Regions from separate parts of the Limosilactobacillus sp. DJ3M12 genome, predicted to be linked through region 2. Evidence: riboswitches for the same ligand, from Rfam matches in the RefSeq annotation. Region 2 holds a riboswitch; the other holds the start of a gene.
The links. A riboswitch is a leader RNA that binds a small molecule or an ion and turns the genes downstream of it on or off. The one in region 2 is predicted to bind lysine.
Positions count from the first base shown of each region.

Region 1: it holds a riboswitch for lysine, as region 2 does, so the genes downstream of both, QOS06_RS03780 (amino acid permease) here and lysA (diaminopimelate decarboxylase) in region 2, are expected to answer to the same signal.

Region 1 covers NZ_CANCWY010000003.1:97,719-113,532, forward strand. Annotated here, with positions in the region: gene rnjA (ribonuclease J1) at 1-1,524, shown strand, start outside; gene QOS06_RS03705 (CPBP family intramembrane glutamic endopeptidase) at 1,672-2,859, shown strand; gene QOS06_RS03710 (amino acid ABC transporter permease) at 2,972-3,625, opposite strand; gene QOS06_RS03715 (amino acid ABC transporter permease) at 3,638-4,276, opposite strand; gene QOS06_RS03720 (transporter substrate-binding domain-containing protein) at 4,276-5,106, opposite strand; gene QOS06_RS03725 (amino acid ABC transporter ATP-binding protein) at 5,119-5,859, opposite strand; gene QOS06_RS03730 (universal stress protein) at 6,137-6,613, shown strand; gene QOS06_RS03735 (VIT1/CCC1 transporter family protein) at 6,785-7,468, shown strand; gene QOS06_RS03740 (VIT1/CCC1 transporter family protein) at 7,483-8,175, shown strand; gene QOS06_RS03745 (cation diffusion facilitator family transporter) at 8,240-9,160, opposite strand; gene QOS06_RS03750 (metal-dependent transcriptional regulator) at 9,343-10,017, shown strand; gene QOS06_RS03755 (cold-shock protein) at 10,164-10,364, shown strand; gene QOS06_RS03760 (threonine/serine exporter family protein) at 10,466-11,221, shown strand; gene QOS06_RS03765 (threonine/serine exporter family protein) at 11,233-11,706, shown strand; gene QOS06_RS03770 (phosphatase PAP2 family protein) at 11,762-12,436, shown strand; gene QOS06_RS03775 (GNAT family N-acetyltransferase) at 12,507-12,962, shown strand; lysine riboswitch at 13,000-13,174, shown strand; gene QOS06_RS03780 (amino acid permease) at 13,302-14,777, shown strand; gene QOS06_RS03785 (deoxynucleoside kinase) at 14,877-15,518, shown strand; tRNA gene QOS06_RS03790 (tRNA-Val) at 15,584-15,656, shown strand; tRNA gene QOS06_RS03795 (tRNA-Leu) at 15,664-15,746, shown strand.
Region 2 covers NZ_CANCWY010000001.1:34,208-50,021, forward strand. Annotated here, with positions in the region: gene dapF (diaminopimelate epimerase) at 1-59, opposite strand, end outside; gene QOS06_RS00175 (aspartate kinase) at 72-1,430, opposite strand; lysine riboswitch at 1,636-1,815, shown strand; gene lysA (diaminopimelate decarboxylase) at 1,906-3,216, shown strand; gene dapD (2,3,4,5-tetrahydropyridine-2,6-dicarboxylate N-acetyltransferase) at 3,275-3,985, shown strand; gene QOS06_RS00190 (N-acetyldiaminopimelate deacetylase) at 3,990-5,141, shown strand; gene dapA (4-hydroxy-tetrahydrodipicolinate synthase) at 5,169-6,092, shown strand; gene dapB (4-hydroxy-tetrahydrodipicolinate reductase) at 6,096-6,875, shown strand; gene QOS06_RS00205 (aminotransferase class I/II-fold pyridoxal phosphate-dependent enzyme) at 6,888-8,072, shown strand; gene QOS06_RS00210 (aspartate-semialdehyde dehydrogenase) at 8,092-9,150, shown strand; gene QOS06_RS00215 (PucR family transcriptional regulator) at 9,208-10,191, opposite strand; gene QOS06_RS00220 (GntP family permease) at 10,477-11,772, shown strand; gene QOS06_RS00225 (glycerate kinase family protein) at 11,791-12,942, shown strand; gene QOS06_RS00230 (hypothetical protein) at 13,174-13,557, shown strand; gene QOS06_RS00235 (hypothetical protein) at 13,550-13,846, shown strand; gene QOS06_RS00240 (C40 family peptidase) at 14,016-15,527, shown strand; gene QOS06_RS00245 (hypothetical protein) at 15,679-15,814, shown strand, end outside.

The DNA.
Region 1 (15,814 bases), on a different contig from region 2:
GAAAAACACTTACTAAGAAATGCCGAATTGCATGAAATCAATGAATTTGATGAGGTTCACTTTAAGAAATTATGGGTTAGTTTCTTCCGGACAACCCACTCAATTCCTGATACATTAGGGATTGCAGTTCATACTCCGCAAGGGACAATTGTTCAAACCGGGGACTTTAAGTTTGATTTGACACCGGTTGGTAATTTACCTGGTCCAAATCTTCAACAAATGGCTAAGTTAGGGGACGATGGGGTTCTCCTTTTAACATCAGATAGTACAAACGCTGAACGACCAGAATTTACAAAGTCTGAACGCTGGGTTGATATCCATATTCGCCGGATCTTTGAACGAATTAAGGGACGCATTATCTTTGCCTCATTTGCATCTAATGTTTATCGATTGCGTGAAGCATCTGATGCCGCAATTGCGCAAGGGCGAAAAATTGCGGTTTTTGGTCGCAGTATGGAAAATGCAATCACTGCCGGTCAAGAATTAGGGTACCTTAACATTCCTAAAGATTCACTTATTGACCAAAATGAAATTAACAATTATCCACCAGAAAAAGTATTGATCATGTGTACTGGATCGCAGGGTGAACCAATGGCGGCGCTTAGTCGGATTGCTAACGGAACTCACCGCCAGATTACCATTCAGCCTGAGGATACCGTTGTTTTCTCAAGTAACCCAATTCCGGGTAACACGACTAGCGTTAATGCCTTGATCAATAAGCTTGAAGAAGACGGTGCTAATGTTATTCACGGTTATGTTAACAATATCCATACATCCGGGCACGGTGGTCAAGTTGATGAAGAGTTTATGCTCCGCTTGATGAAGCCGAAATTCTTTGCGCCGGTTCACGGGGAATACCGGATGCAAAAAATTCACACTAAGTTAGCTGAAATGACTGGTGTACCAAAGGAAAATAGCTTTGTCCTTGCAAATGGGGATGTTTTAGCTCTTACGAAAGACTCTTGTCGAGTGGCGGACCATATTGATAGTGTTAGTGATGTTTATATTGATGGTCGTGATGCGGGAGATACGGTTGGAAATCCAGAAATTCGCGAACGACGCTTGCTTTCAGAAGAAGGTGTCGTAACAGCGATTGCGGTTGTCGACTTAAAGGATTATCAAATTGTTGCGGGGCCTGATATTGTTTCTCGTGGCTTTGTTTATATGCATGAATCACAAGAGCTGATTAAGGCAGCCAATCATGAAGTATTCTGGGCAATCCTTAATACATTTAAGAATCACAAACACATTGATCAACGGGTATTAAACCGGACAATTATCAGCCGTTTACAAAAATTACTCTATGATCGCACCGGTCGTCGTCCAGTGATTATTCCGATGGTGACAATTTTGAACGGTAATAATCGTTCCGAAAACCAACACTATCGTCGACCAAACAATAAAAATAATCAAACACATAAAAACGAACGACAAAATAATCATTCCCACCGGAACTCTCAGCAACATTCTAAAAAGAAGAATAGTAAAGAGAAGCAACCAGTTGCAACTGGAAACACAAAATAAACGATAAAAGAACTTGCGGTTTTTTTGCCTGCAGGTTCTTTTGTGGTTTAAACTAAAAAAAGAAGATTTGTTCTTAAAACTAAGGAGATTGTTTGGTATGATCATATTTAGCAATTATTTTAGATTTCCCAGAGAGGATGAGGAAAAATGACCGGAAACGATTATCTTAGGATCTGGTACCGGGTTCAAATTGGGGCGACCCTGGTCATTTTGGCAATGATGATGATTCGTAATTACGAATTTAATCGTCAGACTGTTGCATTAGCATTATTGATCATGGTTATTATTTTAGGAATTGGTTTAGTCTTTGAACTCTTACCTAATGTATCCTTGTTAGTTAAAAAGTTGAATGCATGGCTGCAGGTAATTGCCCAGCCGATAATTTTAGTGTTTGCTTGGGATGTAATGGTTCGAGAAATTATTGTTCTATTACATTTACCATCCCGGGGCGTTGTGACAATGATGATTTTTTATTACTTTATTATGTTTGCACCATTTGCAAGCGTAATTGGTGAGTTCATGCATTGGAGCATCGAACGGCTAATCTTTATTGCCTGGTTAGCTCAGGTGGTTTTTACGCCATTGATTGCCTTACCAACAGACTTGGTTGATAATCACTTCTTATTATTAGCATTATCGACTGGTGCAGTTGGCGCAGTTGCTTTCTTTATTCTTACGACAACTGTTATGCGGACGTGGCATTTATCATGGCCAGGATTAAAACCACACTGGAGCGGTGATTTTAATTGGGGGATATTTGCTGGATTAGTTGTTGTTGATATTATCTTTATGGCCTTAAATACGGGAGAAATGCCAAGGCTCCACCGTGCTAATTGGGATTTTACCCTTTCGGCGTTTGAGGCTGCGGTAATGGAAGAGACCTTATTCCGTTTTGCTATTCTTGGCATCTTATTCTATGCTTGGCGCAATGTTAAGCAACGCCTTCCGTTGGCATTGGCAACGAGTTCAATTTTATTCGGAATTGTTCATCTTACCAACTATGGCCCTCAAGAATGGTCAATGACTGTTTTACAAGCAGTTAGCGCAGCTGGGATTGGACTATTTTTTGCAACCGTTTATGTTTATACTGGTCAATTATGGCTAGCAATGGTAATGCACTTCCTATTAGATTGGACGGCATTTATTGCTTCTGATTCAACGTTGATGACTGGCAAAGTAACAGTTCAAAATTGGATTGGGACGGGAATAGAATTAGTAGTATTTATTGGAATCGCCGTTTGGATGATGTTTGGACAACGACGTCAAGTGATGGAACGGCATGTTAATCGCTTGACCGGAGAGCATCAACGGTTTGACTTTATGATTCAGTATTAAATAAGTGAGTGGAAATTAACCGCCTTGTGGTTAATTTCCGCGATATCGTAACAATATTCATATAAAACGAGGCTGAGAAAAAACTGTTGTTTTTCTCAGCCTCTGTTTATACTTATGCAATGTGTTTATGCAAATAACGTGCAACCAATGATAATGAGTAGCAGACAATAAAGTAGAGGACTGCTAACGCAACGAACATCGGAATAATATAATTTGTGTTTTGACCATAGATGATCTGGGCGTGGTACATTAACTCTGGCAAGACGATGATTGTTGCTAGTGATGTATCCTTAACTAATGAAATGAACTGACTAACGAGAGCCGGCATCATATTCTTAATTGCTTGTGGTAAGACAATAATTCGTAATGCTTGCCACTTAGTTAATCCATTAGCTAATGCCCCTTCCGTTTGACCGTAATCAATCGAATTTATCCCTGAGCGAACGATTTCAGCAACCATTGCCGATTCGAAAATTGAAAGCGCCATAATTGCGGCAGGAATAATTTCTGGTTTAATTTCGATATTGGGGAGGCCAAAGTAGGTGAAGAAAATTATTAGCAGGAGAGGAAGATTACGGATAATATCGATAATGAATCCTACAATTGCTGATAAGTATTTGATGTTAGCGTAACGAATAATTCCGAGAAAAGTTCCCAAAATAAAACTGATTATAATTGAAATTACGGAAACTTCAATCGTAATCCAAAGTCCTTCTAGGAGGAAACGGATATTAATCCATGAATAAGCGTCAATAAAGTTTTGCATTGATCATCCCTCCTAGGCTAATTTCTTTTCAAGGTGTCGCATATAATAACTCAACGGAAGCGTGATGATGAGGTACATGATCCCGACAATGAAATACGTGGGCATAGTTGCTAAGGTATCGTTTGCAATTAGATTTCCTTGGTACATAAGATCAAAGCCAGCGACAAAGGCAAGGACCGATGAGTTTTTAACCAAATTGATAAATTGATTGCCAAGTGGTGGAATAACAACGCGAAATGCTTGTGGTAAAACAATGTAGCGCATCGCTTGTCCATAAGTAAGTCCATTGGCAAGGGCTCCTTCCATTTGACCAGGATCAATTGAATTAATTCCAGCACGCACAGTTTCAGCAATAAATGCAGACGTATAAAGAGTTAAGCCAATTGTTCCCGCAGTAAATCCATTAATTTTCACTACATACATTGGGATAATCAGGAAAAAAGCCATTGTAATTACCAATAGTGGGATATTACGAAAGACCTCCACATAGACATGACCGATGATTTTTAAAACCCGATGCTGCGAAATTTCGAGAAGGGCAAAAAAGGTTCCAATAATAAGGCTCCCGATTAGTGCAATAAGGCTACATAGAATAGTATTCCAGAGGCCGGTTAAAAGGGGATGCCACTCATTTATAATTAAATTTAACATTAGCGCTTCATCTCCTGATAATTAAATCCTTTAACATTGCCAAACCATTTAAGAAGAAGACGGTTGTAGGTTCCATCCTTTTCAACTTCTCTTAACGCCCAGTTTAATTTATTGCGAAAACGTGTTTGATTTTTGTTAACGGCGATTCCATAAGGTTCTTTAGTAAAGTTACCGCCGACAACTTCATAGCCTGGGTTTTCAGCTGCCATCCCATAGAGAATCCCATTATCAGTGGTAAGGGCATCCCCCTGTTTAGATTTAAGGGCCGTCATCGCTTGAGCATAGTCAGATAATTGAAGGGCACGTGCTTTAGGAGCAAACTTCGCAACGTTTTTAACTGAATTTGATCCAGAAACCCCAAGAATTATAGCACCTCGTCGATTTAAATCGCTGATGTTTTTGATTGGACTTCCCTTTTTAACTAGGAGAGATTGACCAGCATCAAAGTAAGAATGGGTAAAGTCAACTTGCTTTTCTCGCTCAGGAGTGATCGTCATGGTTGCCATAATCGCATCAATATTACCATTTTTTAATAGGGGCACCCGGGTTCCGCTGGTTACAGGAACAAAAATTGGTTTTCCCTGTGGGCCGAGGATCTTTTTTGTAATAGCTGTTGCAAGATCAATTTCAAATCCTTCTAGCTTTCCTGTCCGGATATTTTCCAGCCCAAATAGGCGGGTATCTGCTTTAACTCCCCAGATAATTCGTTGACTACGCATATCTTCGGTCAGAACATCTTTTTTTGCAATTGAGGTACCGCAGGCAGAAAGAGTAAGGAGAGCAACAAAGAGGAGGGCGCTAAGACTAATCAATCGCCAATACTTTTTCATTATAATTCCTCCTTAGTGACCACTGATCTTACTCATAAATTCGCGAGCACGCTCTGTAGAAGGCTGGTCGCCAAAGAATTTTTCGGTGGAATCGTCTTCTAAGATCCGACCATCTGCCATAAAAATAACCCGGTCAGCAACTGCCCGTGCAAAGCCCATTTCGTGGGTCACTACTAACATTGTCATGTTGGAGTTTTTAGCGATATCTTTCATAACGTCTAAAACATCATCAATCATTTCAGGATCGAGAGCACTTGTTGGTTCATCGAATAGGAGGCATTTAGGCTTCATAGCAAGACTGCGGGCAATCGCAATTCGTTGTTTTTGCCCTCCAGATAGCTGAGCAGGCATACTTTCAGCTTTATTTGCAAGGCCAACTTTATCAAGCAGTTTCATTGCTAACTCACGGTTTTCTTCTTCCGGACGCTTTAATACAATTCGTGGTGCGAGCATTATGTTTTCGATAACACTCTTATTGTTGTATAAGTTAAAGTGTTGAAAGACCATTCCGACATCTTTTCGAATTAAATTTACATTGGTTTTCTTATCGGCAAGGTCAAACCCATTAACGATTAATTGACCGTCTCTAATAGGATCTAAACCATTAACAGTCCGGATTAAACTACTTTTTCCCGAGCCAGATGGCCCAATTAAAACAACTGTTTCACCATCATCGATTGTTAAATTAATATCTTTTAATGCATGAAACTTGCCATAATATTTTTGTACATTATGAAATTCAATCATTGACATGAAATAATTAACCCCATTTCGTTGATATTATCAAGAAGTAAGTAACTTTTATTATATCGATTGTTCTATAAGTCGTCAAAATGAGAATTGTGTAGAAGTGAATTTGAAAAAATAATTATAAAATTCTTTAATAAATCACTTTTATTTTAGGAAGGCCAAAATAATTATTTACAAAATCGAGATAAGTAGTAACATAAGGAGTGAAGAATATGATTTAACGAAGAGGAGCGAGTAATGCTTCACCGTTAAAGTGTAGAACATAGGGAGGAGAATACTAATGTTCGAAATAAAGCCAAAGAAGTTCAAGAAGATCCTCGTTGGTGTTGACGATGCACCAGATGCCCGTGCCGCTTTCTCATACGCGGTTGATAAGGCGAAACGTGATGGTTCAGAGCTAGGAATTGTATCAATTTTAGAAACTGACCGGGTAAATGTATATCAAATCTTAGATAAGGATTATGTTCATAGCAGTGAAGACGAATTACGTCAACGGGTAAATGAATATGTCCAAGCAGCAATTGATTACGGCGTTGATCCAGAAAAGATTACGGCGATTGTTGATCGTGGGGAGCGGCCAGCTGAGCGGATTTGTAATCATGTTATCCCCGCTTTTCAGCCAGATTTATTAGTTGTTGGTTCAATTGGTAAGAAGGGTAATCGTAAGGCGGTTGGTTCTCAGGCATCATACATGGCTCGTCATGCTGGAACGTCAGTATTTGTTATTCGGACAAACACTGTTCAGGCTTATGAATAAATAATTTAATTTTTAAGATTATTGCGATAGTTCTGATTAGGACTATCGCTTTTTACATGAAAATATATTTTTTAATGATTCTAAGATAGAATATCATTTGAAGATTATTTGGTTGTTTTTACTTATCTCTATGTTATAATGATTCTAAACTAAAAGAGGGAAGGGATAAATTTGTCCAAGAAAAAGATGTCACTAGCACAAAAGGTAAACGTTCTGCGTGCAAGTGTGATGGGGGCTAATGATGGGATTATTTCAATTGCCGGAATTGTTATCGGGGTGGCAGCGGCAACGAGTAATGCCCGTTCCATCTTAATCGCGGGTTTGTCCGGAACACTTGCCGGTATGATCTCAATGTGTATGGGGGAGTACGTCTCAGTTTCGACCCAAAAGGACTCACAAAAAATGGCTTTGATTAGTGAAAAGCAGCGGCTTCAGAATCAATACCAGCATGAATTTGACTATGTTCAAAAGAAATATGAAGCTCAAGACATTGATTCGCAATTAGCTAAACAAGCGACGAAAGAATTAATGGAAAAAGATGCCTTAGGGACAGCTGTTCAAGAGCGCTATGGCTTTAATCCCAATGAGTTTACAAGTCCATATGCTGCGGCGATTGCTTCCTTTATATCCTTTCCAACTGGTTCAATTTTACCAATGGTGGCGGTTACCGTTTCTCCCGCAAATGTTCGAATCTTAGCAACCGCAATTGCAGTTCTAATTGCCTTGTTAATTACTGGTTATTTTGCGGCGGTTTTAGGAAAATCTAACCGGATTAAATCGATGATCAGGAATGCAGCTGCTGGATTATTAACAATGGGGGTTACGTACCTGATTGGACAATTATTTGCGCGGTAGGGAGATGAGATTAAATGAGTATTAAGGTGAAAAAGCATCAGAAGCAAACAATGGAAGAAAAACTGAATACGTTACGAGCAGGGGTACTAGGTTCAAATGATGGGATTTTGACTGTTGTCGGTGTTTTGGTATCGGTGGCAGCAGCGACAAGTGACCGTTTTACTATCTTCATTGCTGGCTTATCTGATTTGCTTGCCTGTGCATTTTCAATGGCTTCTGGCGAATATGCCTCTGTATCTACTCAAAAGGATACAGAAAAAGCGGCCGTTGCTAAAGAAGAGCAACTCTTAAAGGACGATTATGAAGGGGAACTTGCGGCAGTAAAAGACTATTATGTAAATAAAGGAGTTACTCCTGAAACATCAATCAAAATTGCTAAGGATCTCCTTAATAAAAAGCCCCTCGAGACAGTTGTTCGGATTAAGTATGATGTTGAGCTTGGTCACTATCTTAACCCTTGGGATGCTGCATTTTCTTCTCTTTTTTCAGCAGCTGCCGGAGGATTAATTCCGTTGATGGCGATGACTTTTGCTCCCGAAGCATATAAGTGGTATGCCGTGATTTTGGCAGTTGCCTTTACGAGCGCTCTAACCGGTTATATCAGTTCTAAACTCGGGAACGGGCTTGTAAAAATTGCAGTTATTCGAAATATTATTATTGGTTTGATTACGATTACGATTCACTATGGAGTCGGAAAATTATTTTAATCGATGTAAAAAAATAGGAAGCAAGAGGCTGAGTTTTCGCTCAACTTTTTGCTTCCTTTTAATTTTAGTCCTCTTTGAAATCGTTATTAATAACGTTCTTTTCATCAACAGGAGTGTTGAATAATTTTTCATCTTTCCCACGGTGATATTCTGCTTGAATAGTAACGTGACAGATCCCATATTTTTCATGCAAGATTTTTTCTACTTGACTATAGATTCGCTCAACCTGCCTTAGTGGCAAGTCATCACAATTAAGATGGGCAGAGAAAATGATTCGGTGTTCATCCATCATCCATGCATGGACGTGATGAACTGCCGTAACTCCGTCGATTTGCTTTAAATCATTTTCAATGGAATTATAATCAAGATCTGGGGAGGACTGCATGAGAATTTTAATGGTTTGATTAATAATTGGCCAAGCCTCATAAGCAATATAGAGGGCAACCCCAATTGTCAAGGCGGGATCAAGCCATGGAACATTAACAAAGGTAAGAATGATTCCTCCAATGATAACGGCAACTGATGAAAGTGCATCACTTAGAATATGGAGATAAGTTGCTTTGACATTTAAGCTGTCTTCGCTTCCGGCATGTAAGAGGGCTGCAGAAATAAAGTTGGCAAGCAGACCAATCACGGCTACAGTTAACATAATGCCCCCGTTAATATGCTGGGGATGCTCTAACCGCTTAATAGCTTCAATAATTAAAAAGACAGAGATAACAATTAAAAAAATACTATTAGTTAATGCTGAGAGGATTTCAGCTCGACGGTAGCCATAAGTTCGTTGCTGATTCTCTGGTTGCCCGCCAATATGCTGGGCAAAGTAGCCTAGTACAATGGAAAGCGAATCCCCTAAATTATGAAAAGCATCTGATAGTAAGGCTAAACTTCCTGAAAGAATACCTCCGAAGATTTCAACAATTGTAATTAATACATTTAGGAGGGTAACTGCTAAAAAGCGTTTCCCTGTTACTTTTTCGTCCATGATTTACCTACTCCTCCGTAAAGATCGATTGCGGGTTTATAAAAAGCTTATAACAAAAAAGTTAGGCTTTCCAAACTACACTTTTAATAATATGCTATAATCAATTTGGGTTCAATGTTAATATATAAAAACACATAATGACCGATCGTAGGCCAAATTTTAATACCCAGAGGTGAAACAATTTGACTCCAATGAAGGAAGACTATCTAAAAATTATTTTTGAATTAGGTGGTAGTCATAAAAAAGTTTCTAATAAAGAGATTTCCCTTGGACTAGGAATTGCCGCTGGATCAGTAACCGAGATGATTTCTAAGTTGGCTGACGAAGGGCTAGTTGTTCATGAACCATATGCTGGTATTTCTTTAACTGAAAAGGGACAAAAGTATGCTGCAGAATTAGTTCGAAAGCATCGTTTATGGGAAACATTTTTAGTGGATAAGCTTCACTACAATTTTGCCGACGTCCATTCAGAAGCGGAAATTCTTGAACATCAGACAAGTGATCGACTAGCAACGGCCTTAGATGCTTTTCTTCAACACCCTGATCATTGTCCGCATGGTGGAGTAATTCCATCAGCTAATGGCAAGTTCCCAGATGTAACACATCGTTTATTAGCAGATGCTGATGATGGGGAAAAAGTTGAACTAGAACGATTCTTAGATAATCATGAACTTCTCACTTACTTAGAAGAGTTAGGATTACGACCTCAGGAACAAGTAACTGTAATTCGCCATGAGCCTTTTGAAGGACCAATTGTGATTCAAAAAGAGGATAACGACCAAGAAATTAATGTTTCATATAAGGCCTCACATAATATTTTTATTGAACCGGACACAGCTCAAGAAAATAAAGGTTAATTATGTAAATGATTGCTTATGTGATACAATGGTTTTTGTAGTTTTTTTAAGTGCGGTTGGTTCGATTGTTTCATTGCAAATGGATCTCTTCACCTGAGACGAATTACAAATTATATTAGTGCTTAATGCACAGGAGGATTTCCAACATGGAACAAGGAACTGTTAAATGGTTTAATGACGATAAGGGGTATGGCTTCATTACTCGTGAAAGCGGCGATGACGTGTTTGTTCATTTTTCTGCTATTCAAGGGGATGGCTTTAAGTCATTGAGCGAAGGACAACATGTTACGTTTGAAGTTGAAGAAGGCGAACGTGGCCTTCAAGCTGCAAATGTAGTTAAAGACTAAATACAAAAAACGACTGGATTTTTCCGGCCGTTTTTTTGTATTGAGCTCCTTATCTAAACAGAGGATAATAATAAATATCTTTGAACAGAGAAGGCGAAAAGATGTTAACGAAACGACGACAAGCACTAGCACTAAAGACTTGTTTGCTAGCTGGGAGACTTTTAATTGAAAATGGATCAAATATGGAACGAGTTAACGACACCTTATCCCGAATGGCAAAAAGTGCAGGACTTCATGGCTTTCAGGCTTTTACAACCGTAACTGGAATTGTAGTTGGGACGATTAATGAACCTGATGCCCAAGTAATTACTATTCGTCATCGCAAAAACAATTTAAGTAAAATTGCGGATGTCAATGAAGTTTCTCGTGAACTAGCACGGCGCAAAATTGATGTTCCACAAGCATTTGCTAAATTAAAAAAGATTGATCACCAAAAGATGTCAAGATGGCAAAACTGGTATGAATCATTTGCTGCTGCGATTTTAAGTGGTGCATTAATGATTGTCTTTACAGGTAATGTTTCTGATTCTTGGGCTGGCTTTCTTGCAGGTGGCGTAGGTTACGGAGCATTTTCATACCTTTTACGAAAGTTTAAGATTCAATATTTAGGAGAGTTTTGTTCTTCCTTAATTATAGGTATTTTGGCGGTGATCTTTGTTAAAATGCACCTTGCTAATAATATTAATGATATTATTATTGGTGCGGTTATGCCTCTGGTTCCTGGGGTGCCCTTAACTAATGCGGCACGGGATTTAGTTTCCGGAAACTTAATTAGTGGACCTACAAGAGGGATTGAGGCGATTCTAACTGCCGTTTCGATTGGTAGTGCAATTGTAATTGTTCTGCACTTTAATTAGGAGGGTAGGAGATGAATTGGGGTAACCTATTATTACAATTTTTCTTATGCTATGTTTCGACAGTTTGTTTTGGTATCCTCTTAAATATTCCTAAACGTGCCTATCATACTGCGGGGATGATTGGTGGAGGCGTATGGGTAGTCTACTGGATAATGTATTATTGCAGTGGCATTGGCCTTGCGTTTAGTAATTTAGTTGCTGCAATCTTAATTTCGGTATTAAGCCAGGCAGCAGCTCGTCGAAAACGAATGCCAATTATTGTTTTTAATGTGCCCGCGCTAGTTCCATTTGTGCCTGGAGGACAGGCTTATAAAATGGTTCGTAATTTTGCTATTGGTAATTACCATCTTGTTAATGTTTATTTCTACCAGGTAGTTGTCATTGTTGGTGCAATTACGCTTGGCTTTGGTTTGGGAGAGCTTTTAAATCGTGTTTTGAACTATCTTCATAAATATTTAATCAAAAAGTCACGATGGAATTTTTGACACTGTGGTATACTTATTTTTGATTAATTAATTTAAGTTAGGAGAATCCTTGATTATGTTTATTGAACGTGATGATCATCGGTGGTGGCGCTTTGCCTTAAGCGGTGGTTTCTTTATCGCATTGATGCTATTAATTATGTTTAATTCGTCAGTGCTAACAATGATTGATGCTGTTCTGCAGTCGTTATTTACTAGTCAGCGCCTGGAAGGAATTGGTTGGTTCCATGCTTTGATGAGCTTACTTTCATTTTTAGTTAAACCGGTCTTAGATTTAGTATGGGTATTTATTATTGCAGGTGTTTTATGGTTGAAGGGCTATCGCATCCCGGCTTTATGGTCATTAGGAACGATTTTTGGTGGTGATGTGCTTGGAACAATTATTAAACACATCGTTAAGCGGGTCCGTCCTGCACAACACTTGGCAGCAGATGATGGCTATAGTTTCCCTAGTGGTCACACTTTAGGATTCTTCTTGGTAGTAGCAATTTTATTCTTAATTGTAATTCCGCTTATTCAAAAAGCATCTGTCCGCACAATTTTGCAAATTTTATTAATATTTGCAGTCTTCTTTTTGGCGGTATCGCGGGTATATCTTTATGCTCACTGGCCTTTTGATACTATTGGTGCAATGTTATTAGCTTATGCATGGTTACAAGTAGCTGAATGGCTCTATGTCGCTTGGGCACCACGATTGCAACGGATTCCGTTCTTCCGTAGTATTGAAATTTAATAATCGAAATTGATGGAGGGCAATCTTTTTGGTTGCTTCTCTTTTTTATTTCCCGGGAAATAGGAGAAAAATGAGTGAAATTATAATTGAATCAGCAAAAACTAATAACAATTTAGGAGCAATAGTTAAATTGTTGGATAATGAAAACTTAACACAAGCAGTGGGACTGCTTTTACCACTTCAAAGAGAAAAACGTGTGCAAGCTATTAAGATGTTTGTTCGCCAGAATCATGTAATGGTAGTGAAACTAAATGAAGATGTAGTGGGGATGATTGTATTAAGTGCTTGGTATGGGGATGAAGGAAAAAGAATTGCTCATCATTATGAATTAGGTTATCTTTTGCAGCAAAACCAATGGAATAAAGGCATAATGACAACTGCACTTCAAAAATTTATTTCTATTTTGCCATCTAAAATTACGATTCATGCGGAGTGCAAACAAAGCAATTATCGTTCTCAGCGAGTACTTGTTAAATGTGGTTTTACTTATGACAAGGATGACTTATGGCAATGCATTATTAAATAATCGGACTTGCATTTTTATTTGAGTGGGGTATAATTTCATTCGATGAAGAGGTTGCATATTTTATCAGTAACTAGTATTAGGTGAATAAGCACCGGAGTATTAGTAAAAGGAAAATATGCCGAAACACTACTTAGCTTATTTCTGGTAGATGTTGGGCTATAGTCACAATAGGCTATAGACTGTCGCAATAATTGCGGGGCGCTTCCTAAATTGATTCAACGATTAATTATAGGTATTAAGTTGGGTCTTCTGGTGGGGTTACCGATCAGAAGACCCTTTTAATTTATCCTCTTCGAAAATGTTGACGTTAAGGCACACAAATTTGGAGGAAATATATTTATGGCAGATGAATCTAAGTCGACGGGTCATATGGAACGGACATTACAGACACGTCACTTGTCCATGATTGCTCTTGGTGGAACAATCGGTACGGGACTTTTTATTGCCAGTGGATCCGCTATTTCAACTGCGGGACCTGGCGGAGCGTTAGTTGCATATGGAATTATGGGAATTATGGTTTATTTCCTAATGACGAGTCTAGGGGAAATGGCAACATATATGCCATTAACTGGGTCATTTTCAGCTTATTCAACAAAATTTGTTGATCCAGCACTAGGTTTTGCTCTTGGTTGGAATTATTGGTTTAACTGGGCGATTACAATCCCCGTAGATGTTACAACTGCGGGAATTGTAATGAATTATTGGCTTCCTAATGTTCCAGGCTGGATTTTTAGTGTAACAGTGATGGTATTAATTTTCTTAATCAATTATTTATCAGTACGATCTTATGGTGAAACTGAATTTTGGCTTGCTTTAATCAAAGTTGTCACAGTTATCGTATTTTTAATTGTCGGTGTTGCAATTATTTTTGGAATTATGGGTGGTAAGCCAGTTGGATTAAGCAACTTCCACTATAAGCAGGCACCGTTTGTTGGAGGTGTGCCAGCAATTATTAGTGTTTTCTTGGTTGCTGGGTTCTCATTCCAAGGAACAGAATTAGTTGGAATTACTGCTGGTGAAGCTGCTACACCAGAAAAGTCTGTCTCAAAGGCAATCCATTCAACTTTCTGGCGAATTTTACTTTTTTATATTTTTGCTATTTTTGTTATTGCCTGCATCCTTCCTTACACAGATAAGAACTTATTGAATCAAGACGTTTCAAATATTACAATGAGTCCATTTACGATTGTGTTTAAGCGGGCAGGATTAGCATTTGCGGCTAGTGCAATGAATGCGGTTATCTTAACTGCCGTCATTTCTGCTGCTAACTCTGGTTTATATGCTTCAACCCGGATGCTTTATTCACAAGCGCGTGAAGGATATGCATGGCGGATTTTTGGTTATGTAAACCGGCATGGTATTCCTATTTATGCTTTGCTGGGAACAATGGTTGTTTCATTAGCAGCCTATGCAACCCAATTCATTGGTCCCAAAGCTTATAACTACTTAATTGGTGCATCTGGATTGTGTGGATTTATTGCATGGTTAGGAATTGCAATTTCCCACTACCGCTTTAGGAGGGCATTTCTTAAGCAAGGCCATACACTGTCTGAATTGAAGTATCATGCAACAGGGTTCCCATTTGGCCCAGTATTCGCGCTTACTCTATGTATTGTCGTTATTTGTGGTCAAAACATTGATGCTTTTGTAAAAATGGATTGGCAAAACATTTTAATTACTTACATGGGAATTCCATTATTCTTAATTCTTTTCTTCTACTACAAGATTCGTTACAAGACGCACTTGATTCCGCTTGATAAGGTTGATTTATCAAGGCGAACAAAGGGTGAATCGTACGAACCGGAAGATGATTAATAAAATAAAAAGGGAACGAGAAAATACTCGCTCCTTTTTATTTTAAATGTTAGAATTGTTTTCGTTACTTTTTGAATTTGAAACAGGGGGAAATAACTAATGATTGCTATAGCCGGGACAATCGGTGCAGGAAAGACCAGTTTGACAAAGCTGTTGGCAGACCATCTTAATAGCCAGGCCTTCTATGAATCTGTTGACGACAATAAAATTTTGCCGCTTTTTTATAAAGATCCTAAAAAATATGGTTTCTTATTACAGATTTACTTTTTAAACAAGCGGCTTGATGAGATTAAAGATTCATACTCAAATGATTTAAATGTTTTGGACCGTTCAATTTTTGAAGATGCCTTATTATTCAAGTTAAACGCAGATATGGGTCGAGCTACGGAAACGGAGTCAAATATTTATTCTTCATTATTAGGTAACATGATGGAAGAATTACCAGAGCAACCACACCAAAAAGCCCCCAACCTTTTAATTACAATTAGGATTTCGTTTGAGACAATGCTTGAACGGATTAAGAAACGGGGACGTTCATTTGAACAAATTGCTAATGATCCTTCATTATATTCATATTATAAAAACTTAAACGAACGTTATGTTCAATGGTATGAGGATTATAATGAAAGTCCTAAGATGGTTATTAATGGTGATAAATATGATTTTGTTGAAGATCCGGCTGCTGCTAAGAAGGTCTTAGCCATGATTGATGAAAAATTAATTGAATTAAATCTTAAATAGGATTTGACAAAAAATTATATAGATGATATATTAAATAGGCTGATTTATATAGCAAGCCTATTTATGGAGGATTAGCTCAGTTGGGAGAGCATCTGCCTTACAAGCAGGGGGTCACAGGTTCGAGCCCTGTATCCTCCATTAATTTGCGGATGTGGCGGAATTGGCAGACGCGCAAGATTTAGGATCTTGTATCATTTTGATGTAAGGGTTCAAGTCCCTTCATCCGCATTTAATATTTTTTGAAAATTCTTGTTGACATTGATGAGATTTTCGTGTAATATTAATAATCGTTGATA
Region 2 (15,814 bases):
GTTTGGTCAAGAATAAAAAAGGCATTTTGTGATCCGTGTACTTTTAATAATTGCACCATAAATAGTTCCTCCTAATTTGCGAAAAAGCGATGGTAAATAGCTCGAACGGCATCATCCGCGTCTTCGTTGTATGTTCCGATCATAATTGCAATTCGTGAAGCTCCTTGATTAATCATGGGAACCGCAATGTGTTTTTCGGCTAGAGGCATTAATATATCATCAATTACCCCCGTGCGATTACGCATACCTTCACCAACAACCATGGTAATTGCATAATTATCAATCCATTCTAAACGGTCAGGATTAATCTCCTCTTGAATTTCATTGCAGATGGTATCGATTAATTGGTCATTAATTGCATTCCGATCAAGGATAATTGTTATATCATCGATTCCGGAAGGCATATGTTCGTATGAGACGTTGTGCTTTGCGAGAATTTCAAGGATCCGAAGAGTAAAACCTGCTTGCTTGTTAAGAAGATATTTGTGCAGGTAGAGGGCTGCAAAGTGTTTTCCACTCACGACCCCCGTTATAATATCGCTTGGTTGAAAATCTTTATCAGGGACAATCATTGTTCCCGGCTTTTCAGGATCATTAGTATTACGAACATTAATTGGAATATTTCCTTGAATAGCAGGAATCAATGCTTCATCGTGAAAGACGGAGAAACCAGCATAAGATAGTTCTCGCATTTCCCGGTAAGTCATGGTTGTAATTGGTTGCGGATGGTCGACAATTTGTGGATTGGCTGAGTAAATAGCATCGACATCGGTGAAATTTTCATAAGTTGAAGCGTGAAGACCGCGCGCGAGAATTGCACCGGTGATATCAGAACCACCACGGGAAAAAGTAGCAATGTGTCCAGCAAGAGTTAGGCCATAGAAACCAGGGAATACTAATAATTCGTTCTCATTAAACGTAAAATGACTCAAGTTTGCATATGTTTCTGGAATAACGTTAGCATTATTGGGTGTTCCAGTAACGATAATACCAGCTTCACTTGGTGTCACAAAACGTGCTTCATAGCCTAAATGCTGCAAAAGGATAGCCATTAGTTGAGCGTTTAAGCGTTCACCATGAGCTTTGAAAGCGGCCAAGAGATAGTTATCATTTGGATACGTATGGTTAGGAAGACCTTCCAGTCGTTCAACTAGCGGAATTAATTTATCTGCTGGTAAGCCAAAATAAGCGGCAATCTCTTGATATCGATTTAAAATTTGTTCAACGATTTCTTGGGGATTTTGGCCTGCAATTACTGCTTGGGCATATTTAATCAGTAAGTCAGTAACTTTAATATCATCGGCAAAACGTTTACCCGGCGCAGAAGTGACAATTACCCGGCGTTGGGGGTCAGAGGTAATAATATTAATTGCATTTTGAAAGGCTTCTCCATTAGCCAGAGAACTTCCACCAAATTTTACAACTTTCATACTTAAATACTCCTTTGAGAAAATTAGGGTTGTTAATTTATCTCTAAAATAATTTAATCGAATTCTAACACATTAAGGAAGACATGCAAACCTTTAAGTTGTATAAGGTAAGTAAAATAAACTTTCTTACATCTAATGGATTAAAAAAACTTTTTAAATTTAATTATTTGTATTGACATTCTCATAAAAGACTTATAAGCTATGTATAAATCGAAGAGGCGCAACCGACACTAGTAAACTAATTTAGTCCGCCAAGACATTGAGGTTAGTTGAACAGGGAAGTTGCCGAAGCGCTTAGTTTGGCACATTAAGTAGCTGGGTCGTAGTTGAATAAGCTACGGACTGTCGCAGGACAATAAGAGCTTGCGTTGCGCTATCGACAAATCAGAATGGATAAGTGAATTCCACTGTTTGTTTGCGCAGACAGTGGATTTTTTATAGCCTCTTTACTACAAATCTCATGGAGGAATTACAAATGAACGAACAGATTACTGATCAACAATTAAATGCCGCTGGTCATCTAACGATTGGGGGATGTGATGCGGTTGACTTAGCTCATCAGTTTGGTACCCCGTTAGTTGTTTATGATGTTCAACAGATTCGCCAACAGATTCGAGCATTTAAGCGGGTTTTTGAAGAAAATAATGTTGATTATGCGGTTAGCTATGCTAGTAAAGCTTTTTCAGCAATCGCAATGTATCAAGTAGTTGCTGCAGAAGGTGCGCATGTTGATGTTGTTTCTGGTGGTGAATTATATACGGCAATCAAAGCCGGCTTTCCAATGGCTGATGTTAGTTTTCACGGAAACAATAAATCACGGGAAGAATTGGAAATGGCAATTGACCATCATGTGGGAACAATCATGATTGATAACTTCCATGAGATTGAATTGCTAGCAGACGTTTTGGAGAAGCTTGATGCACATGTTGATGTAATGTTGCGAATTACTCCTGGAATTTCTGCTCATACAAATAAGTACATTCAAACTGGTCAGGTTGACAGTAAGTTTGGGTTTGACCTTCAATCAGGACAGGCAGATGAGGCGTTAGCAAAAGTCCTCGAGAATCCCCGGATGCAAATGAAAGGGTTGCATGCCCATATTGGTTCACAGATTTTTGAGCTTGCGGGATTTGAAGGGGTAGCTAAGAAGTTGGTTGAAGTTGCTGCCCACTGGCAAGAAAAATTTAACTATCAAGCTGCTGTGATCAATGTTGGGGGCGGTTTTGGAATTCGTTATGTAAAAGATGATACACCACTTGCTCCAGAAGAATTTGTGGCAGCAATTATTAAGGTAATTAAAGCTGAAATTAAAGAAACAAATCTTGCTATGCCAGCGATCTGGATAGAACCCGGACGTTCAATCGCGGGGCCCGCTGGTTATAATCTTTATACTGTTGGATCACGTAAAGATGTACCAGGGTTGAAGCCATATGTAACAGTTGATGGGGGGATGGGTGATAACATTCGTCCAGCACTTTATGAAGCACAATATGAAACGGTCTTAGCAAATAATCCTCGTGCAGAGTTGGTTGAACATGTTCGGGTAGCAGGAAAGTATTGCGAGTCTGGTGATATCCTCAGTCAGAATCAGGTATTACCGGCTACAAAACCAGGAGATGTCTTAGCGATGCTTGATACTGGTGCTTATGGTTATTCAATGGCTTCAAATTATAATCGGAATCCTCGTCCAGCAGTTGTCTTTGCAGAAAAAGGCACAGCTCAGGTTGTAATTAAACGAGAAACCTATGATGATTTAATTCATTTGGATGAACCATACCAACAATAATTTGACATATATACAACAATAATTTGACATATATAAAGGAAGAAAGAGGTAAATAATTATGGCTGAATTAGATGCACAAACAATCATTAACTACATTAGTAACGCACCCAAGAAGACACCGGTAAAGGTCTATCTTAAAGGAAATTTGGGTGATTTAGAATTTCCCACAGAAGTAGAAACATTTCTTGAACAGCGTACGGGTGTTATTTTCGGTGATTGGACAGTTATTGAACCGTTATTAAAGGAATACAGTTCAGCAATTGAATCTTACCATGTGGAAAACGATGCGCGTAATTCAGCAGTCCCTTTGCTTGATTTGAAGGATATTAATGCCCGCATTGAGCCAGGAGCAATTATTCGCGATAAAGTGCTTATTGGTGACAATGCTGTCATTATGATGGGCGCAACAATTAATATTGGTGCTGAAATTGGTGCCGATTCGATGATTGATATGGGGGCAGTTCTTGGTGGCCGTGCAATTGTTGGTCGCCACTGTCATATTGGTGCTGGTACTGTATTAGCTGGAGTGGTTGAACCGGCTTCAGCTGAACCAGTCCGCATTGATGACAATGTAATGATTGGCGCCAATGCGGTGGTAATTGAAGGGGTTCATGTAGGAGAAGGAGCGGTCATTGCTGCTGGCGCCGTGGTTACTCATGATGTTGCTCCTCATACGATGGTTGCGGGAGTTCCTGCTAAGTTTATTAAGAATGTTGATGACCAAACTGCTGGTAAGACTGAATTAGAGGACGATTTACGGAAGCTTTAGGAGGATGAAGATGTTAACAGAAGAAGAATTAATTCAAATTCGTCGTCATCTCCACCAAATTCCGGAACTAGCTCTCCATGAATTTGACACCCACCAATACTTAGTGGAGACGGTTGCTAGTTTTAACCAAGCATTTTTAGAAGTTCGTACTTTTAAGGAATTGCCAACTGCTCTCATGGTGTTAGTTCATGGTCAGAATCCACAACGAACAATTGGATATCGAACAGACATTGATGCTTTACCAGTTGAGGAACAAACAGGCTTGCCATATTCATCAACTCATCCGGGAATAATGCACGCCTGTGGTCATGATATTCATATGACGGTTGCATTAGGTGTATTGAATTATTTTAGTGAACACCAGCCGCAAGATAATATCCTGTTTTTCTTTCAACCGGCCGAAGAAAGCGAAAATGGTGGAAAGCGGGCATATGAACTGGGCTTGTTTAGCGGAAAGTGGAAACCAGATGAGTTTTACGGTTTGCATGATAATCCTGATTTGCCAGCAGGAGCAATTGGTTGTCGGATGGGGACCTTGTTTGCGGGAACCACGGAAGTTAATATTGACCTCAATGGTAAGGGCGGTCACGCGGCGTATCCTCAAAATGCTAATGATACGGTCGTTGCGGCAGCCTCATTAATTCTTCAAGTGCAGACTGTGATTTCGCGGAGTATCGATCCTATTCAAAGTGGTGTAATTACTTTAGGAAAGATTGACGGCGGGACGATTCGAAATGTTATCGCTGGACATACACGGATTGAAGGAACGATTCGGGGACTAACGCAGACGATGATTGAAACTATTGATGATCGCTTGAAGGACGTATGTGAAGGAATCGGGCGTAGTTTTAACATGGATGTTTCCCTTGAATTAAATCAGGGTGGCTATTGGCCAGTAGAAAATAATCCAGAATTAACAAAACGGTTTATCCATTATATGGAAGAAACACCAACTGTAAACTTTATCGAAACAGAACCAGCAATGACTGGGGAAGACTTTGGCTACTTACTGGCTAAATTTCCGGGAACCATGTTTTGGCTTGGGGTTGAAGATGATTCACAATTACATTCGGCCACCCTTACCCCCAATGAAAAAGCAATTAAACGTGGAGTAGATGCGATTACTGGTTTTCTTGAATATCGGATGCAAAATTAATAGGGAACAAATAATGGAGGAAATAATATGACATTATTACAAAATGCAGACTTAATGACGGCAATTGTAACCCCTTTTGATGATGAGGGAAATATTGACTATGGTCGTTTAGAATATTTGACAAATTACTTAATTGAACATGGGAGTAATGGTTTTGTTATCGGGGGGACTACTGGGGAAACTCCAGAACTCACTCATGATGAAAAAATTGAGCTATACCAACATTTCGGTGAAATTGTAAACGGACGGGTTCCGGTTATTGCTGGAACTGGTAGCAATAATACTAAGGAAACGATTGCCTTTACTAATGAGGTTGCGCAAATTAACGGTATCGATTATGCCCTTGTTGTTGTTCCTCCTTATAACAAACCTAACCAACGGGGAATGGTTGCTCATTTCACAGCAGTTGCGGATAATGTTGACCTCCCAATCATCATTTACAACATTCCTGGTCGTACAGGGGTAAAGATGGCTCAGGAAACCGTAGTAGAATTGTCGCACCATCAAAATATCGCCGCTGTAAAACAATGTACATCTTTGGAAGAACTTGAATACATTGTTGAACACCGCGACCCTGATTTTGCAGTTTTCACGGGTGAAGATGCACAGGCGCTAACTGCCCGGGTTTTAGGAGCAAATGGGGTTATCTCGGTTGCTTCCCATACCTATGTCGATCAAATGCGCCAAATGTATGACTCACTATACCGAGGCGATTATCAAACTGCTGGTAAGTTGCAACGGTGGTTAACTCCCCGGATGGCCGCTTTGTTTATGTTCCCATCACCATCACCAGTTAAAGCTGTTTTGAATGCGCAAGGTTTTAACGTTGGTAGTTGTCGCTTACCAATTCTTCCATTAAATGAAGAAGAAAAACGCGAATTAGAGACTGCCTTATCATTACCTACTAATTCGTTGACTGCCAAGAACTTACCTTTAAATTTGGGGGAATAAAGCATGAAAAAAGTTTTAATTGCTGGTGCGACTGGAGCAATGGGACAAAAGGCTGTTGATCTAGTGAACTCACTCGCTGGGTTTGAAATTACTGCTGCGCTTGCACCAACCTTAACAAAAGAGAATATGGCTGATTTTCACCTTGCATCATCTGTTCATCCTTATCAAACTTTGGATGAAATTGAAGATGGCGTTGCTGATATTTGGATTGATTTCACCTTGCCAAGTGCTGTTTATCAGAATGTTAAGTTTGCGCTTGAACACGGAATGAGGCCGATTGTTGGAACAACCGGCTTAACCGATGAACAACAAGCAGACCTGGTGCGCCTCAGTGAAGAAAAACAAGTGGGTGGATTGATCGCTGCTAATTTTGGGATGTCGGCAGTTCTTCTTATGAAATTTGCTCAGGAAGCAGCTAAATATTTCCCGGACGTTGAAATTATTGAAATGCATCATGGTGATAAAAAAGATGCCCCATCAGGAACGGCTTTGAGTACCGCAAAGTTGATCGATCAAGTCCGTCCTGCACATGAGACGAATCCTGATGAGACAGAGAGCTTAACCGGTGCGCGGGGTGGCGACTACCATGGAATTAAGATTCATGCTGTTCGACTTCCGGGGTACATTGCTCACGAACAAGTTCTCTTTGGTGGGGATGGCGAGGCCCTAACTATCCGCCAAGACTCATTTGACCGTCAATCCTTTATGAATGGGGTTAAGGTTGCTCTGGAGAAAGTTGATGGATTATCAAAATTGGTAATTGGCTTAGAAAATATTTTATAAGAGGGTGAAAAAATGCCAAGACTCCATGCTGAATTAGCAACAACCGTAAATAGTCATCTGGCAGCTGTTCCGCCAGCACAGATTCGCGCATTTGATGAAGAAATTTCTGCCGTTCCTGGACTAGTAAAATTAACGCTTGGGGAACCGGACTTTGCTGTGCCAGATCATGTTAAGAAGGCAGCAATTGAAAGTATTCAAAATGATGATTCTCACTATTCGTCGAGTAAGGGTAAGATTGAATTACGCAAAGCGATTAGTAAATATCTTGAGCAGAGTCGTCACGTTTACTATGACCCTGAAACCGAAATTGTAGTAACGATTGGGGCAACAGAAGCGGTAACCGCGACAACTTTTGCAATGTTAAATCCGGGAGATAAAGTAATTATTCCCACTCCAGCATTTTCGCTATATTTCCCGAGTGTTTCTCTAACTGGTGCTGAACCGATCAAAGTTAACACTGCTGAAGATGGCTTTTTGTTATCCGCTGAAAGACTAGAAGAGGTATTAGCAAAAGAGGGTCCGGCAGTAAAGGCTGTTCTCTTAAATTATCCTAATAATCCAACTGGCCGTTCGTACACTGAAGAAGAGTTAAAAGCATTGGCTAAAGTAATTGAAGATCATCATATCTATGCGATTGTTGATGAGATTTATAGTTCATTGATGTACGATCAACCCTTCCATTCACTTGCGACACTTTTGCCCGAGCAGACAATTCTGATTAGTGGTTTATCAAAATCACATGCAATGACGGGTTATCGTTTAGGATATGTGGCTGGCCCAGGAGAATTTATTTCAACGATGTCAAAGATGCATTCATTTATGGTAACGTGCCCAAATGATACTGCTCAAGCGGCCGCGATTGAAGCGTTAGAAAACGGGAATGATGATCCGCAAGAATTTAAGCGGGCCTATCGTCAACGGAGAGATAAACTTGCGAGTGCAATGAGAAAGATGGGCTTTGAAATTGCGTTGCCAGATGGCGCATTTTATATTTTTGCTAAAATCCCTGCGCAATTTGGGAAGGATGATCTCGCTTTTGCTCGTAAACTAGCCCACGAAGCTAAAGTTGGCGTAATTCCTGGAAATGCATTTGGTCCTGGTGGAGAAGGATACATTCGCTTATCATATGCAGCGGCAGATTCTGTTATTGATACGGCGATTGAACGGTTACAAAATTTTATGAATAATTTAGGATAGGTTGAAAGAAGGAACTAAGATGAGTAAAGAATATAATGTCGCAATTTTGGGTGCTACTGGTGCAGTTGGTACACGGATGATTCAGCAATTGGAACAATCAACAATTCCAGTAAAGAGTGTGAAATTACTGGCATCTGCTAAGTCAGCTGGTAAACAATTATCATTTAAAGGCCAACCGATCACTGTTGAAGAAACGACACCTGATTCTTTTAATGGGGTTGATATTGTGCTTTCATCTGCTGGTGGATCAGTATCAAAAAAGTTCCTTCCAGAAGCAGTAAAACGGGGAGCAGTTTGTGTTGATAATACGAGTGCTTTTCGAATGGAACCTGATGTACCGCTAGTAGTTCCAGAAGTAAATGAAGAGGCGTTAAAAAATCATCACGGAATCATTGCTAATCCTAACTGTTCGACAATTCAAATGGTGGTAGCATTGGAACCAATCCGCCAAGCATTTGGATTAAATCAAATTATTGTTTCGACTTACCAAGCAGCTTCAGGAGCAGGCCAATCAGCCTTAAATGAATTACGACAAGAAACTCAAGACTACCTTGATGGTAAAGATATGCAAGCAGATGCCAAGATTTTGCCAACAAAGGGTGACAAGAAGCATTATCCATTAGCTTTTAATTTATTACCCCAGATCGATGTCTTTGAAGATGATGGTTACTCCCATGAAGAATGGAAGATGATCCACGAAACAAAGAAGATCATGTTAAACGACATGGACGCTAAGGATATTAAGGTTACTGCCACTTGTGTTCGTGTACCTGTCCCAATTGCTCATGGAGAATCGATTTACTTTACTGTTGATGATCCAACGGTAACTGTTGACCAATTGCGGGCAGTATTAAAGGACGCTCCCGGGGTAGTTCTGCAGGATGATCCTGCGCACCAGGTTTATCCTCAACCAATTAATGCTGTTGGCAAGCGTGACACTTTTGTTGGTCGTCTCCGTGCAGATGAAGAAAATCCTGGTTCCTTTAATATGTGGGTTGTTGCTGATAATCTCCTTAAAGGGGCGGCTTGGAATACCGTTGAAAATGCAGAACGTTTAGTCGCAAATGGGTTAGTTTAAAATTTTATAATCATAATAAAAAATACTCTCTGAATATAGGGAGTATTTTTTGTATGGTTATAAAGTTTGTCGATAGTAAAAAGTAATGTAGCCAATAAAAAGTTGAAATAAGTCTTCAGTATTTTTAGGATCTAGTTCAAAAAGTTTTTTAATGCGAAGTAATCGGTTATTAAGTGTATTACGGTGTACAAATAAATTATGCGCAGTTTGATTTACACTCATATTACACTTAATGAACTCACGGATTGTATCGATCAATTCTTTCCCATCTTTTCTTTTTAGTAAAGCTTCATATTGATCATTAACTGCTATTAAATTTAAATCACTATCTAATACCTGTTTAATAAAAGAGACTTGTGAGTAATGCCTAAATGATGGCTTTCCAAAAATATTACTTAATCGCAGTGTTGTAACTGCTTGCTCCGCTAATCTACCAAGCAAATTACCCCAATTACTGATACCGTATTCAATTTCTTGATGTTCAAGTTTTTGTTGAATATATGTTTCTTGGTGCTTTGAACTGAGGATAATCAACTCAATGTGATTAGTAAGAGAAAAAATAATTGTTTCCTGATCTAGTTTAAGGTTTTTGATTATCTGAGAACTCCCAGCAATTGCAATTACAAGTCGTTGTTTTGCTAGATTTATATTTAGACGATTTGCTTCCTCAACTAGTTCACTATCAAGTTGCGGATTTTGATACTTGCTGACATTAATCCACCTATAAATAAATCTTTGTTTAACTTTTTCAATTTCGTGCTCTTGTTCATTTTCTTGTTTTTGCTGTAGCAAGAGCTCGACTGCTGTTTTTAGCAATGATGCTAGGGGAGTAACTTTATTAGGGTCACCAGTAATTCCAACAACACCAATAATTTCATTTTTAAATTTTAAGGGCATATTAACGCCTGGCTGTCCATGATTTCCATATTGTTGCTCCATTGGTAGTGTTTTTCGCTGTTTTATCGCATCAACAGCTCCAACATGTAAAGTATTTATCCTGCTTTTATTTCCACTTGCAATAATATAACCTTTCTTATTCATAATATTAATGTTATACGGTATTTGCGTCGATCATATGATCGACAATTGATTGTGCAAGTTCTGGTTTGAGTTCCATTATTTTCTCCTTACTGATTGGTAATTAGACGATAAGATTTTGATAATAGGATTTGTGTACAAAATGCATAATAATCTTTGTGCAAAACATAACTTGTTATAAGCTTGTTTAAGGATTAATGTAAACGATGACAAAGGGATACTGTTTCTTGTGATATTTTATCTTATTTTAATATTTCTTTACTAGCAATCAAAGAGGAGGCTTATAAAATGATTTCTTGGTGGGGAGCATTAATAGGATTAGCACTTGCGATTTTTTTAATTTTACGAAAATTAGATCCAGTATATTCATTATTACTAGGTGCAATAGTCGGCGCCGTTATTGGTGGGGCTGGTTTAGAAGGAACTATTAATATTTTGGTTAAAGGTGAACAAAGTGTAATGGGAACGGTCCTTCGAGTATTAGCAGCAGGAATGTTAGCTGGTGTTATGATGGATTCTGGGGCTGCCGAAACCCTTGCACGGACAATCGTTAATAAATTTGGTGATCGGTTAGCTATTTTTGCATTAGCTCTAGCAACGATGGTAATTACAGCTGTGGGTGTCTTTATCCCAGTCGCTGTTTTAATTGTTGCACCAATTGCCCTTGAAGTTGGTCGCAATATGCATATTTCAAAATTATCTTTATTGGTTGCCTTATCTGGTGGAGGCAAGGCAGGTAACATAATCTCACCAAATGCAAATACAATTGCAGCAGCAAAGGGTTTTGGGCTTGAACTAAGTCAAGTAATGATTGCTGATTTTATTCCTGCCGTCATCGCTTTAATAGTTACAGTTGTTGTAGCTAGAATGATCCGCAAAAAAGGTAGGGCAGTTCTAGAACAAGATCTTGAAGATAGTGCAAAAACGATCAAGCAAAGTGATTTGCCGACATTTAAACAAGCCATCGTTGCTCCTGTTATTGCAATAGTTTTACTTTTATTAGGACCAATTGGAACTATTTGTCATTTACCATTATTAGCAAAAGTAAATTTAGATGCTACCTATGTTTTGCCATTTGCAGCAATAATAGGTGCTCTAGCAATGGGAAAAGGTGAAAAAATTAAGAGTTATGCTCAGACCGGTGTTAGTCGAATGACTGGCGTAGTAATGATTTTAATTGGTGCAGGTGCAATTGGTGCTACTATTACTGCGTCTACTTTCCCAGAGTTATTAATCGAACTTATTAAGGCAAGTCATGTGCCTGGTGTCTTATTAGCACCACTTTCTGGTATTCTCATGGCCGGAGCAACTGCTTCAACCTCTACGGGTGTTATTTTAGCTACTGGTTCTTTTGCCAAGTCTATTTTAGGATTTGGTGTTGCACCACTTGCAGCGGCTGCAATGGTTCATACTGGGGCGATTGTCATTGACCAATTACCTCAAGGAAACTATTTCCATGTTACAGCGAATGCAATGCATATGGATATTAAAGAACGATCGCAAGGTATTTTTTATGAATTCTTAGTTGGAGGTTCCGCAATGTTAACCGCAACTATCTTGTATGGCTTTTTGCATTTACTATAAATGAAAGGATGATCAGTGATGAAATTTGTAATTGCTCCAGATTCATTTAAAGGCGGACTAACAGCAAAAGAAGCAGCAAATGTGATGGCAGAAGGAATTAAAAGAGTGTTTCCGAATGCCGAGTATGTTTTAGTTCCAATGGCTGATGGAGGAGAAGGAACTGTTCAATCCTTAGTTGATGCGACTAACGGTCGAAAAATGATTGCTAAAGTCCACAACCCATTAAATAAATTAGTTAATGCTGAGTACGGAATATTAGGTGATGGGGAAACAGCAGTGATTGAAATGGCAGCGGCAAGTGGCCTTCAATTTGTTAATAAGGAGACTGCGAACCCGCTTATTACAACTACATATGGTACCGGCGAGTTAATTAAGGATGCTCTTGACCATAACATAAAAAAAATAATTATTGGAATTGGTGGAAGTGCAACCGTTGATGGCGGGGCGGGAATGGCCCAAGCACTTGGAGCACGTTTACTGGATGCTGATAATCATGAAATTGGTTTAGGCGGTGGTGAGTTAGCAAGTTTAGAGCAAATAGATTTTGGAGACTTAGATCCTCGCTTAAAAAATGTAGATATTCAGATTGCATCAGACGTTACCAACCCATTAACAGGAAAAAATGGGGCCGCCCCAGTATTTGGCCCGCAAAAAGGAGCTGATGACGAAATGGTGAACATCTTGGACAAAAATCTTCATCATTATGCACGAAAAATAGTTGCAGCTGGTGGGCCAGACGTTGAACAAACGGCAGGTGCAGGGGCAGCCGGTGGTTTAGGAGCCGGATTAATAGCATTTACCGGTGCGACAATGAAGCGAGGAATAGAATTAGTGATTGAAGCAACTCAACTACAAAAAAAGGCAGTTGGCGCTGATTATGTTTTTACTGGTGAAGGAGGAATTGATTTCCAGACTAAATTTGGTAAAACGCCATATGGAGTCGCTAAGGCAACTAAAGAGGTGGCTCCTAATGCTCCAGTAATTGTGTTGGCTGGAAATATTGGTAAAGGTGTAAATGATCTATATTCATCCACGGCCATCGATGCAATTTTTGCAACTCCTGAAGGGGCTAAACCATTAAAAGCAGCATTAGCAGATGCACCTATTGATATTGCGCAAACAGCAGAAAACGTTGCGCGTTTAATTAAAGTGAGTCATGTTAATAATTAGGAATTAAAAGAGGGTGGAAAAAACTTTGCTTTTTTCTCACCCTCTGCTATTTTCACGAACAATTGCAAGATAACGTAGAATTAGCTTCGCGTTGTCACAAGGCTCGCGTCCGAGCGACAATTAGCCCATACCTCCGCCTTAGCTTAGCCAACCGCCTTGTCGAGAAGACTGTTTTCTACGCACATTTTACAGCAAATTACTGGCTTGGCTTAGTCTTATAAAGACCGTATAATGAATTGGAAGATAACCAAGGAGAATTTAAAAATGGAAGATAATAAATATCAATATGATGAAAACGGCTTTCGTGAAGATTTAAAAGATGATCCAGATGTCCTCCACCAGCCAGATGCTGACCGTACACAGCGCGATTTAATAACTCTGGACTATGATGAGACGTTGGCATTTCTTAATGGTGAAAAGGAAGTTAAGACTGTTTATGACTTTTCAGATGATGTTTTGGAAAAAATAAAAGAAAAATATCCAACCCTAAATGATACACCGATCAATAAAGTAATCATGGAAAAATATCAGCAGATTTTATCCGCTCGATACAATGAATCACAAGCAAATAATAAGACGGTGCATGCCGATGATAGCGAGGATAATGATGAATAGTCTAATAACGTTTATTATTTCAATTGCCTTTTTAGGATTAGTGATTTGGGAAAATCGTTTACATAGTCAACTTGGATTCTTGGCAAGTCAACGACCAGATAAAGTTACAAAGGATTTTATTCGGGTAGTTCGTCAAGAAAAACGGTTGAATTGGATCTTGTGTATACTAGCAATTATTGTTTTCATGACGACTAGTCGTTACTCAGTTCTATTAATGAGTATTATTACAATTATTGAATTGTTATTAGTAACTCGTATGGATCGTGTAAAAAATGAAATGATAGATTAAATATTATTATAATGATTAATCTTTTAAGAAAGAGTAACGTTTTTTAAGAACTATCTAATAATTGCTATACGCATTTAAAAATTAATGGTAAAGTTAGAATTGTGTATTTCACTAATTTATTATTGTTTGTTTAGTTTTTAGGAACTTATTGGGAGGGTGTTTTATTTATATGAGTAAAAAAAGAATACATCATTCAAATAACCATCGATCTCGTGGCGTTTTTGCAGGAGCAGTTAGTGCCTTAAGTTTATTAGCAGTGACAACACAAGCAGTTAATGCTGAACAGCTTACTGTTAAGTCTGGTGACACTATTTGGGGGCTTGCAAAACAACATGGACTTTCTATTAGTGCATTAGAACAAGCAAATCCTTCAGTTAAGAAGATAAGTGATAGCATCGACTTAATTACAGTTGGTCAACAATTAACGTTGCCTACTACTCAACATGATGCTAACGCGGATTTGAATGCTGATGGTAGTTATACTGTTAAGCCTGGCGACACGCTTAGCTCTATTGCAGATCGTTATAATGTAACTGTTAGTCAATTAATGTCATGGAATAACTTAAGCTCTAATAATTCATTATACATTGGACAACAACTCAGTGTAACAGGTCCTGCGATCTCAACTGCTGTAAACGCGCCCGTTGTAAGTACCCCTGTTGCTGATGCGAGTGTATCGGCTCAGCAACCGGCTGCTCAATCGACAGACACAACTTCATTGATTCAGGTTCAAACTTCAGCAGTTACGTCTACTTCTGTGTCTCAACAAGATATGGCTAGTAGTCAACCAGCAGGGACTTCACAAGCAACTCCTGCTTTGAGTGCAACGCAACAAGTTTCAACTTCTTCAACAGTAGCTGCTCCTAACCAAAGTGCAACCAACAATAGTAGTACCACTATTGCGAATAGTACAACTTCGACTTCTGCTGCTGTAACGTCCTCAGCAACTACTAATAGTCCAGCCACTACAACAGTTGCTGCTCAACCTGCTACAGCTAATAATGTTCAGGTTGCTTCTGCCTCAGCTGAAAATAGTGTTGCACCGCAAACACAAAGTTTTGCTGTTAGTCAAGCTACTTCAACAGCTGTGAATACTGCTGCTTTATATGGACAATCATTTGTTCAAGCAGCACCAGTAGCAAGTCAAGCTTCACAATCACAGACTGCACCAGCATCACAAGCGACGGATAACGTTCAGAATAGTAATGCTGCTTCGCAACAAACAACTGTTGTAACGTCACAAGCTCAACCGCAACAATCACAAGCGGCTGCTAGTCAACCTGCACAGCAAGCAGCAACTACTAATCAAGATTTACAACATGGTTCTGTAGTTAGTCTTGCCACTAAGATTGCTAACTCTAATAGTGTTCCATACGTATGGGGTGGTGAAAGTCTTAGTGGAATGGATTGTTCTGGATTAGTTAAGTATGTTTATGCTAATGCGGAAGGTAAGCAATTACCACACTATACAGGAGCACTTGAAAACTGTGTGGACCAACATCCAGTTAGTGAAGCTAAGCCAGGCGATCTCTTATTCTGGGGTAACCATGGTTCAACTTACCATACAGCTATTTACACAGGAAATAATCAATATGTGGCCGCTGCTCACCCGGGGACTAATGTTTCGACTTACACAATCAGTCCATACTTTAATCCAAGTTTTGCCGGAACGGTTAAATAGTTCTGATAGATTATTAGAGCTTTTTCATTAGATAGTAACAAAGATGTAACCTAAAAAGGGTTAACATTCTTCTATCCTCGTGTTATCTTACTTATATTGCAATTCCAGTATTGCTCTAAAAATATTTCACATTTATTGGGGAGTGTTAAATATGAGTAACAAACATGAAATTGAAGAAGATTTATACCGTGCACAGTCCCGTTTGGATGATTTATGTAAACAAGAGGGACAGGAAAATACGGGCACTCAGACTGTTACTATTCAACCAAAATACGGTGAAGAGATGC